One region of the Paenibacillus sp. GCM10027627 genome, then DNA from elsewhere that is predicted to be linked to it. Evidence: riboswitches for the same ligand, from Rfam matches in the RefSeq annotation. Region 1 holds a riboswitch; the other holds the start of a gene.
The links. A riboswitch is a leader RNA that binds a small molecule or an ion and turns the genes downstream of it on or off. The one in region 1 is predicted to bind preQ1.

Region 2: another riboswitch for preQ1. It lies ahead of ACFQZE_RS15800 (queuosine precursor transporter); the one in region 1 lies ahead of queC (7-cyano-7-deazaguanine synthase QueC).

The regions. Positions count from the first base shown of each region.
Region 1 covers NZ_JBHTHB010000001.1:284,264-289,852, forward strand. The annotation lists gene ACFQZE_RS01225 (methyl-accepting chemotaxis protein) at 1-74, opposite strand, end outside; gene ACFQZE_RS01230 (lytic polysaccharide monooxygenase) at 629-1,975, shown strand; gene ACFQZE_RS01235 (J domain-containing protein) at 2,091-3,017, opposite strand; gene ACFQZE_RS01240 (hypothetical protein) at 3,168-3,680, shown strand; PreQ1 riboswitch class I at 3,783-3,826, shown strand; gene queC (7-cyano-7-deazaguanine synthase QueC) at 3,989-4,657, shown strand; gene ACFQZE_RS01250 (6-carboxytetrahydropterin synthase) at 4,657-5,103, shown strand; gene queE (7-carboxy-7-deazaguanine synthase QueE) at 5,096-5,589, shown strand, end outside.
Region 2 covers NZ_JBHTHB010000004.1:237,740-243,328, forward strand. The annotation lists gene ACFQZE_RS15785 (transporter substrate-binding domain-containing protein) at 1-812, shown strand, start outside; gene ACFQZE_RS15790 (amino acid ABC transporter permease) at 817-1,488, shown strand; gene ACFQZE_RS15795 (SRPBCC family protein) at 1,691-2,161, opposite strand; PreQ1 riboswitch class I at 2,507-2,552, shown strand; gene ACFQZE_RS15800 (queuosine precursor transporter) at 2,561-3,253, shown strand; gene ACFQZE_RS15805 (MBL fold metallo-hydrolase) at 3,362-4,123, opposite strand; gene ACFQZE_RS15810 (TetR/AcrR family transcriptional regulator) at 4,287-4,877, shown strand; gene ACFQZE_RS15815 (AraC family transcriptional regulator) at 5,021-5,589, opposite strand, start outside.

The sequences.
Region 1 (5,589 bases):
AGGCCGAATACAATGACCAGCACTAGACTTAACATAAAAATTAACTTGACCGATAAATTTAAATTACGGTACATAGATATGGAATCCGCCTCTCTTATAGGGAACTACAGCTAATGTAACATGAAAAATAGAAGGTTAACCATATCTTTTGCGCTGTGGTTAACAATATTTTTTTAGAGCGGACGATAGGGGAGAGGAGGTTGTCTATCTTTTGCTTTACAAGACCATTTAGTCATGATAATCTATAGTCGAAATCCAAGAAAACGTTTCATTTTTATCAATAATTTCCCATAAAACCTCTATTGAAAGCGGTATTAATTTTTAGTCGCCGCATTTCTTCCTCCTCTTATTCTTTCTACCATTCCCGCATTCAGCCCACTGCTACCGTCTGTCGATTTCCTTCTTAACTGATATTTTCCTCATTTTCGTTTTACTCTTCAACATGTCCACACCAAAAGACGGCTTCTTCAATAAACTGTCCTCAAGCTCGAATTTACCATCCCGTCGTATATGAGCGCATCATTTTTGCGTTTATATAAATATGATGGAAAGGAGTTGCAGGCACTCTATTAAGCGTAGGATTTTGTACGATTGTTAGGTACAACTAATCCCTTAAGGAGGTAAGTTTATGGCGAATGCACAACGTTTGAATGGGACAAGTTTAACTAAGTGGTTATGGTTCCTGGGATTTGCGGCTTTAGCTCTCGTATGCTCTCTCATTATTGCGGATAAGGCTTCCGCGCACGGTTACGTGGAAGGGCCTTCAAGCAGAGCGTACTTGTGCAAGCTCGGCCAAAATACGAACTGCGGTGCAATCATTTACGAGCCCCAAAGCTTGGAAGCGTTAAAAGGGTTTCCTGCAGCTGGACCAGCCGACGGCAAAATTGCAAGCGCGAACGGCGCGTTTCCACTGCTCGATCAACAGTTTGCAACGAGATGGACCAAAGTGAACATTTCCAGCGGCACGGTTACGTTTAACTGGAAGCTGACGGCGGCGCATGCCACAACAAGCTGGAAGTATTATATTACGAAGCAGAACTGGAACCCGGATGCCGCGCTCACTCGCGACTCCTTCGACTTGACTCCGTTCTGCACGGTCAATTACGGAGGAGTGCGTCCGCCGTTTACGTATTCGGATACGTGCAACGTTCCTTCCAGAACGGGGTATCAAGTGATTCTCGCCGTTTGGGAAATTGCGGATACGGCCAACGCATTTTATAACGTCATTGACGTGAATTTCACAGGACCGCCCGATCCTATTGCACCTACCGCGCCTTCTGCGCTTACGGTAACGGGAACGACGAGCGCAAGCGCTTCCTTGTCTTGGGGGGCTTCGTCGGACAATGTCGGAGTGAATCAGTACCGGATTTACAGCGGCACGACGCTGGTCGGAACGGTATCCGGAGCCACGCTTTCTTACACGGCTACTGGCTTATCGCCTGCGAGCACGTATCCGTATCATGTCGTCGCCGTTGACGCAGCGGGCAATGTGTCTACGCCAAGCGCTGTCGTAAATGCGACAACGTTGCCTCCTATTATCGATATTGACCCGCCAAGCGCTCCTGGCGGACTTCATGTGATGGGTACGCCGACCTCAACCTCCATTCAAATTATGTGGTCGCCATCTACAGACAATATTGGAGTTACGGGCTATAAAATTTATCAAGGATCCACGCTAATCGCGACTACGACTGAAAATACGTTGTCCTTTACAGCTTCGGGGCTAACTCCGAGCACAACGTATACGTTTACGGTCTATGCTTTCGATGCCGCGCAAAATCAATCTGGGCCAAGCACGGTTCAAGGGACAACGGCGGCTCCGCCTCCAGTCCAGCTATGGGCTCCAAACACCTCGTATGCGGCCAATACGCTCGTGTACTACAACGGTCTTGTGTATAAGTGCCGTCAGACCCATACTTCCCTGACAGGTTGGGAGCCGAGCAATGTTCCTGCGCTTTGGCTGCTTGTGCCTTAATGGGAATGTAGCGGACTAGCGGCGGTATTACTTGCAGCAAAAAAGCTCCCTGTGGCTAAATGAGCCAAGGGAGCTTTTTGCTGCGTTCGTGCTGCGAGAGCAGCGGCGGATCGAATTATTGCGGAACTGTTTTTAAAAAAGTTTCAATAAATTGAATGGCCTTTTCGGGATGGGCCGCATCGCTGCGAATGCCGACAATGAGCTCGCCCGCCGAAGCCATAGGCAATTGTTTAAACAATTGCGATTTGCCCAGATCGAAACCGTATACGGCTTCTGTGCCGCTTCCTTCGATGCCGACTTCTTCCACTGTCAGCTTTAGCGAGTTTGGACCTTGAACTGCGGACGCGAGCTCCGGTATTTCGTTCAGCTTCGTGAGAGCGCCTTGATTTCCGATCCATTCAAACATATAGCGGTCCATCAAGTAGATGTCGGGTTTTTCGGAAATCATGGTGACAAGCGCTTTTTGCAAATAGGCATACCGGTTCATCTGTTCCTGGGGTACAAAAACGATGGAAGACTCCAGCCGCTTCCAGTCGGGAAATGATTTCAGCATGGCGTCGTTCAGTGCGTTTATACCATTGTCTTCATCTTCCATAAACGTCCCCATAAAACCGACGCTCAAATCGATAGGCGGGAGGCTGGCCAAATATTTTTGCTCCTCGCGGTAGTCAACATAACTTGTAATTCCGTAGATCAAAAGCGCAACAAGCGCGATGGCGCCTAGCGTATGAAACTTATAATAACGCCAAAAGTGATCCAGCTTTTGCGCTTTGTCCGCCATTCCCTTATATTTTCCGTATTCGCGCTCGTTAAAGGCTTGCGTAATCTTTCCGTCTTCATGGGCTAGAATGAGCTTGTATGCCGTAGTAATTTGTGCAAAATCGACTTCGACTCCGTCCGGGGAGGAGTTGTTTTGGCTCTGGCCGCCCATTGAGCGGGAGCGCTCGCGCCTCATAAGCGTCATATAGCGTTTTTCTACTTCTTCTTTCGGAGCCGCTTCCGTCAGCCCCATCGTTTCGTATGCCTGTTTTAAGTTATCCACTTGGTCACCTCTACTAAATTAGAGCATCTAGCATTGTTCGTCTACTTATCAGTATACGGAAATAGAGGGCTTTAACGCAAACTTCGGTTTTGCATTTGTATCCTAAGGCTCTCTCCATTAAAATGGAAGTCATCCGAAAGGGGGAGAGGAATGTTTCATCCGACTGTGTTTGACAACTTGAAAGTGGCCTTCGAAAACAACCTTTACGACTTGGACAATTTGGACGGAATCATTGAAATTACTGGCCGCAGGGACATTTTGGATATGGCGGTTATGTCCAGGGAGCTTGCTCTAGGCTTTAGGCTGGCTGGAGATAGCCGTGTCAAGGCTGAGCTTGTGCTAAGCGCTACGCTTAACGAGCTGGCGGCCGAAATTTTGGAGCAAGAAGAAGGAACGCATGGCAGCAAGCTTGCGCTGCGATTTATTTTGACGGTTTTAAACGAGGATGAGTGCGCCGGCATAGAACGCTGTATAGAAGACATCTGGCATCCGGAGCAAAAGCCCGTTCAAACGTTAAGCCGAACGTTTGGGAGCGGAGAGGGCGGTTACAGCAATACGATAGAACTGGGCTTTCACCGCCGTATCGGCGAGGAGCAAATCGAGGATATCCCTGACCTGCTGGATCATGCCGTCCGTACTCTTACGGCGCTGAAGGGGTTGTAGGAGTCGACCTAAATCTTGTTCCCATAAGTCTAAGGCTATGCTATAGTACGATTGAACAACTGAAACAAATCCGGTGCGCACGGCCGATCTCGAAGTCGGCGTCCGGGAGAGGTTCGCGAACTCCCTCTATAAAAAACTAAAACGAAACGGTGGCCTGTCCCTCAGGTATCGTCGTTTTTGTGTTCGGCGCGCCGCGGCTCATAACTGAGCTGCGGGCGCCGTTTCTTTTTTCTAAAGGCTGCTTTAGTCAATTTGGCATGCCGGAGCGGAGCTGCGTCTTCTCAACATGGAGAGGAGAATGCACAATGTTGAAGCAACAAAAAGCGGTTGTCGTGTTTAGCGGCGGCCAAGACAGTACGACTTGCCTGTTTTGGGCAAAGGAGAGATTTGCCGAGGTGGAGGCGGTCACTTTCGATTACGGCCAGCGTCATAAGCTGGAATTGGATTGTGCGGCCGATATTGCGAAGGAGCTCCAAATTAAACATCATGTGCTCGATATGTCGCTGTTGAACCAGCTGGCGCCAAACGCCTTGACCAGAGACGAGATTGCCATTGAGGAAAAGGACGGCGAACCCCCTACAACGTTTGTGGACGGCCGCAATCTGCTCTTTCTGTCTTTTGCCGCTGTGCTGGCCAAGGGAATCGGAGCGAGCCATATTGTAACCGGCGTTTGCGAAACGGATTTCAGCGGATATCCCGATTGCCGCGACGTATTCGTCAAATCTTTGAACGTCACATTAAATTTGGCTATGGATTACCCATTTGTGCTGGATACGCCGCTTATGTGGCTGAATAAAGCGGAAACTTGGGCGCTCGCCGACCAGCTTGGCGCGTTCGACTTCGTACGGGAACGTACGTTGACATGCTACAACGGCGTGAGAGCCGACGGCTGTGGACAATGCCCGGCTTGCAAGCTGCGCCGCAAAGGACTGCAGGATTACCTCCTGTCACGGGAAGCGAAAGGGGCGCTGATGTAATGCTTCAGCAAATTTACCCCTCTCCCGGACATGATTACAGCTACGAGCTGAATAAAGACTTTCATTTTGCCGCCGCCCATTATGTGCCTTCGGAAGAGGCCGGGAAATGCCGCCTTATGCATGGCCATACCTATTACGCAAATGTAACGATTGCCGGGGATGAGCTGGATCAGTCTGGGTTTTTGGTCAACTTCGCCACCATCAAGCGACTGATTCACGGTCGTTTCGACCACTCTGTATTGAACGAAGATACGGAGTGCTTCGACGACAAAGAACCGAGTCGCTTTCCGACTACAGAAGCGGTGGCTCGCACCATTTGCGAGCTCGTTCAGCAGCATTTGGACGAAACTTCCAACAGCCCGCAGTGCCTTCAAGTGTTTCTCCGCGAGACGCCAACGAGCTATTGCGTTTACCGCCCTAAGCGGAAGGCGGTCGGTCATGGCTAACGTTAGACGGATACCTGTCATGGAAGTGTTTGGACCGACGGTTCAGGGCGAAGGGATGGTCGTTGGCCGCAAAACGATGTTTGTCCGAACGGCCGGCTGCGATTACAAATGCTCTTGGTGCGACTCCGCCTTTACTTGGGACGGTACGGGGAAAGATGAGATGAAACTTATGACGGCGGATGAAGTGATGGAAGAGCTGGCGCGAATCGGCGGCACCGCTTTTGACCATGTGACTATTTCCGGGGGCAATCCCGCCCTTCTTCCACAGCTTGATGAACTCATTTCCGGTCTGCAGGAGCGAGGGATGAGAGTGGCATTGGAGACGCAAGGCAGCCGCTGGCAGCACTGGTTTACCGAAATTGACGATTTAACGCTATCCCCCAAACCGCCAAGCTCCGGGATGGGGACGGACTGGGATGAGCTGGACAGCATTGTCGCAAAGCTGCGCGAAGCGGGGAAGAGCTTTTGCCTCAAGACGGTTGTATT
Region 2 (5,589 bases), on a different contig from region 1:
AGAGGAAATATACCGGAATGTTATGGGCGATAGCCATCCTCGTGCTGATGTCCGCATGCAGTTCCGAAACGAAAGAAGCCTCCTCCGAACCGAAGCAAGACCAAAGGGTCATTCGGATCGGTACAAACGGCTCTTTCTATCCTTACACTTTCAAAAACACGGAAAATGGAGATCAACTGGACGGCTACGAAATCAATATTTGGGAGGAGCTTGCGAAAAAGCTGGACCTTCGCGTCGAATATACGTTAACGGACTTCGCCAGTTTGTTCGGAGCGCTGGAATCAAACAAAATCGATACCATTGTCAATTCGATCGCCCTCTCTAAAGAGCGGAAAGAGAAGTATTTGTTTACCGAGCCTTATGTATATTCAGGAGCACAGCTAGTCGTCAAAAAAGAGAACACCACGATCCATTCCCTTGAAGACTTAAAAGGAAAAAAGATCGGGCTTGTCGCAGGCAATAAAATTATGCTGAATTACATTAAAGAAGCCGATCCCGAACAAAAAATCGAAGTGGTCACCTACGAAACGGGAGAAGGAGCTTTCCGCGACGTCCTGCTCGGGAGACTGGACGCTACCTTTTCAACCAAAGCCGCTGCGCTTGCCCAGATCAAAAAAACAAATCAGCCGCTTAGGCTCGCTGGCGAGCAGTTCGTTGTCATTCCAGCAGGCAGCCCATTCCTTAAAAATGATCAAAACGAAATCTTCGTCAAAGAAGTGAATACCGCGCTTGCGGAGCTGAGAAATGACGGCACATTAAAGCGGCTTGCCGAAAAGTGGTACGGCGAAGACTTAAGCCAGCCGGCGGAGTAAGGCGATGAACTTCGACCTGTCCTATTTTGTAAACAGTCTCCCCCGGTTGTTAAGCTACTTGCCCATTACGCTCATGCTGGCCGTTTTGTCCATGCTGTTCGCCGTTATTCTCGGCATTATTTTGGAGACTATGATTCGGTCACCCCTAAAAGCTTTGTCCGTTTCCGCAAACGCGTATATTTTGTTTTTTCGGTCTACGCCACTGCTCGTCCAGCTGTTTCTGCTCTATTACGGGCTGCCGCAAATCATTCCTTCTCTTAGCGCCATGGATGCGTTTCAAGCTACCGTGATCGGAATTAGCCTGAACAATGGGGCGTATTTGGCGGAAACTTTTCGAGGGGCGATTGACTCCGTCGACCGCGGGCAGATGGAGGCCGCTCAATCGGTTGGCATGACCCGCCTGCAATCATTCTATCGAATCGTGTTCCCGCAAGCCTACCGAATCGCTCTTCCTTCGCTTGGCAATACGTTTTTGGTCATCATCAAAGAGACGTCGCTCGGCTTCACGCTTGGCTTGACGGAAATGATGGGGCAAGCGAAGCTGATGGCCGCCGATACGCTCAAAGTGATGGAAACCTTTCTTTCGGTCAGTCTGCTCTACCTCATTGTCGCCCTCCTCTTCGGCAAGTTCCAAGGGAAGCTGGAGAAAAAGGTCGGCCGACCTTATGCGGGTTAGGTTAACGGGTTAGGTTAACGGGTTAGGTTAACGGGTTACGTTACCGGGTTGCGTTACTAGGTTAAGTTAACAGGTTAGGTTAGGCGGTAAAGTATACTCCAAGCCATATCCGCCGTAAAAAGTCTTCTTGCCGATAGCAAAAAAATCCATCGCCAAAGGGCTGCCCCTATGGCGATGGATTCGTTTATTCTATACCCGGCTCTTACTGGCCAATATGCGCGTCCGGCGCTTTGTCAGCCACCAAGTTCAGCGAAATACCGTGCTCAAGCAGTGCTTTCACGCCGCATAGCACCATGGTATAACCGCCCATAGAGTCCAGCGCTTGTCCGACAACCTCATCCCCGCTACCTGAGAAACCCCAATTTTTAATCGTCACATACGTCTCCTGCTCGGCTAGCTCCGCAAACGTCCATTCCACCTTTGTTCCATCCGAAGACTCGATTTTGATCCGCTCGTTCGGCACCAGCTCCAGCACCATCACCTCGTCGACGGCACCATACATTTCCCACTCCCACCGAACCGTGCTTCCCTGTTCCAAACGGCCGCTGCTGCGGGTAAACCAGAATCGGGTCGTTACAGCCGGGTCGACGAATGCTTCATATACTTCATTTGCAGACCTCCGGATCAGCATTTCCGCTTGTACAACCGGCATTTCATTTAAATTCACTGCCATCAACCCCTTTCATCCTAATTATCCCGGTATTTCCGGGCTTGCGGTTGCCTTCTCATAAATCTTTCCATATCGGTTTCAAAACCATATCTCTAATATAATTCATGGGCATCATACGTCCCCATTATCCCTGTCATCCATTCGAATTCCGGGGCATTCGTTATAACCTCCACAAGCCATTTTACAAATAGTATAAAGGAGCCGGCATGTTGTCACCAGTTATTGCTGGTGTTTTTCGATGAGTTTTTAAAAGATGACTATATTTTTACCAAGGTAGTTGCTCCCACCCTTTATTTTCACCTTTTCAGCAGCAGGAAAAGCTGTTATGATAGTGGCTGTCTGCTTCGGCAGAACGCGGTTCGTAACCATCCCGCGACAACAAAACTAGGAGGCTTTTTCGATATGTTTAATTTGTTTTGGGGCGTGCTGTTTATGCTCGTCCACTTTGGCCTATTTTTGCTGTGTTTTCGGATGTTTGGCAAAAAGGGGCTGTACGCCTGGATCGGCTTTGCGACGGTTATCGCAAATATTCAGGTGACAAAAACGATTGAGATGTCCATCGGCACACTCGCCATTGTGATGACGCTCGGCAATACGATTTATACGTCCATCTACATGACGACGGATTTGCTCAATGAAAGGTACGGTCAGCAAGCTGCCAAAAGAGCCGTCTGGTTCGGTTTCTTTACGCTTATTGCCTCGACGATTTTGATGCAAATGACGCTCGCCTTCGTCCCGCAAGCCGAAGATTTTGCCCATGAGCCTCTTACCGCTATTTTCGGGTTTCTTCCGCAGGTAGCTGCGGGCAGTATGTGCGCCTATTTTGTCAGCCAGTTTCTCGACGTACGGGTATTTAGCTACCTTAAGGAAAAGTTTCCGGTGCGCAACCAGTTTTGGATTCGGATTAACGGAAGCTCGCTCGTCAGCCAATTTGTCGATTCCCTTGTGTTTTGTACGATTGCTTTCTACAAAGTGCATTCCTTCGATATTTGGATTCAAATCTTCCTGACAACGTATTTGCTTAAGCTGCTCATTTCCTTCCTCGCCACGCCAGTCCTTTACTGGGCAAGGAATATGAAGGTACAGGAAGATTAAGTTTCGTTTTGTTGAAAAACGAAGTATACACAAAGAAAAAAAAAGAGAGCCGATCGGCTCTCTCTTTTTTCATAGAGGGCTTTCATTTCGCAACCCTATCTCCCCAGCCTATTTCAGCTCAATCACTTCCCCGTCTTCAGGAACGGCAGCCACATGCTCCAATTTCCGTTGTTTCAGAAAAGCTCGAAGATGCTGCCGTTTGAATGTGCAATGACTGATAGCGTCCATATGTACGGCAACAAGTTTGGTGGCGGGAGATACATCTGTAATACGAACGATATCTTCGGCAGTCATCGTGATGATCGTTCCCAGCAGCATTTGTGCGCGTGGTGTATTCAGAATTGCAAAATCCGGTTTGGACTCCCGAAAAACAGCTTCGATTTCAGGTGTGTAGATGCAATCGCCAACGATATAAACCGAACCGTCCGCTGATGTGCTTACAATAAACCCGGATACAGGACCGAGCAGCTTAGCCGTATAACCCGGAGCATGCCGGCCTTTAATCCTCTTCATATGAATGCCGCACCATTCATGCGATTGCTCAATCGCAACGACGTGGCTAAACCCGGCCTCTTTCAAAAAGTCCATATCTTCGGGCTGACAAAAGACAGCCATTTTCTTATTCAAAATGGACAAGGCCTTTTTATCCAAATGGTCAAAATGTCGGTGAGTAAGAAGCAATGCGTCCATTTGCTCGAAAAAATCAAGCTGGACGGGAAGAGGCGTTAACGGATTACGGCGAAGTGTGCGAGTGAAGGGTACCGGCGGCAGCTCGCCTGGAGCGCTTAACATAGGATCAATCAATATTTTTTTACCGTTCACGTTTAATACCGACGTAGCGTTTCGGATGTGTTGAAACGACATAGTCATGGTTATCATTCCTTCCGTTTCACAATTTTAGTACCGACCGGTCTCTTTTAAATTAACATAATCTGAATGACAGATCAACAATAATTATCCAGCTATCGATTGAGCGCAGAACGAAAATATGATATTTTAAGACCAATCGGTATTTTTTGAAAGAGGGATCGCTATGGGAAAAGGACAAGCTACAAAAGAACATATCATTCGCCAATCCGCCGGATTGTTTAATACTAAAGGATATGCAGGCACCTCTCTGTCCGAAATTATCGAGCGTGCTAATGTGCGCAAGGGCGGCATCTACAATCATTTTGAAAGCAAAGATGAAATCGCGTTATGTGCATTCGACTATATGTATGCTGACTTAAAAAAAGTTTTGAAAGAGGCCATGTCCGAGCGGTCAGAACCGAAGGATCAAATACTCGCTATTTGCGACGTTTATTTGGAATTGATCGAACAAAATAAATTGGAAGGCGGCTGCCCCATTTTAAATGCTGCTGTTGAGAATGACGACGGCCATCCTTTGTTAAAAGAAAGAGCCCAGCTTGCCATGCATGAGCTTATGACAAGTCTCGGGAGAATATTAAAGGACGGGATAAGCCGAGGGCAGTTTCGAAGCGATCTCGATGTGGAGGGCGCAAGCAGCGTGATCATCGCTTTAATAGAAGGCGGCGTTATGCTAAGTAAATTGTTTAACGATAATAAACATCTTCGGCATTGTACGAACCAGGTGAAGAGCGTACTTGAAGGGATGGCTGTGTAATTTCGCGCTATTGGTAATGGAATGTGAAAAAGAGCTGTAACAGGTCGTTTGCACAACCTACTACAGCTCTCAAATATTCTACCCTCAGTCAATCGGACAGCGATGCGGCATAACGCTAACACTCGGCGACGGAGCAAATATTTTCAATTCGAATTTATTCTTTTTTTAACGGGAATCCATATCTCGCTTTTGTATTGCGGAGATTTGATTTCTTTACTCTCGTTCCATAATATTTCCGGCCCTTCGCTTACTTCATAGTCTGAGGAGGGGAACCATTCAGCGTAAATTCGTCCCCAAACCTCCTGCAGCGCAGTCGGAAAAGAGCCAACAGCGGTAAACACAGCCCATGCCGAAGCCGGTACCTCCAATTGCTCAAAGCCATCGGGTGCATCCTGCGTGGTAGCCGCTCCGATATATTGATCCAGTTCCCCTCTCTCTTCCATCCGTCCTTCACCAAAGTTTGCAGAAGCGCTAATAAGACCTGTAGGCTCAACATTGGACAAACCTTTGATAGCTTCAATCCATTCGGGCGTCAAGTTTTCATACATCGCTGAAATTTCGGGATTCACCCCGTTGAAGATCAGCGGCACCCGTTTCTTCATTCCTACAATACGAAAGGCTTCTTTGTCTTCAATACGATAATTCATTTCACTTCCTCCTTTTACCGTTAACTGAAAAGTCATTCGAGGGTAGGCTTTAAGCGACTGTCCAT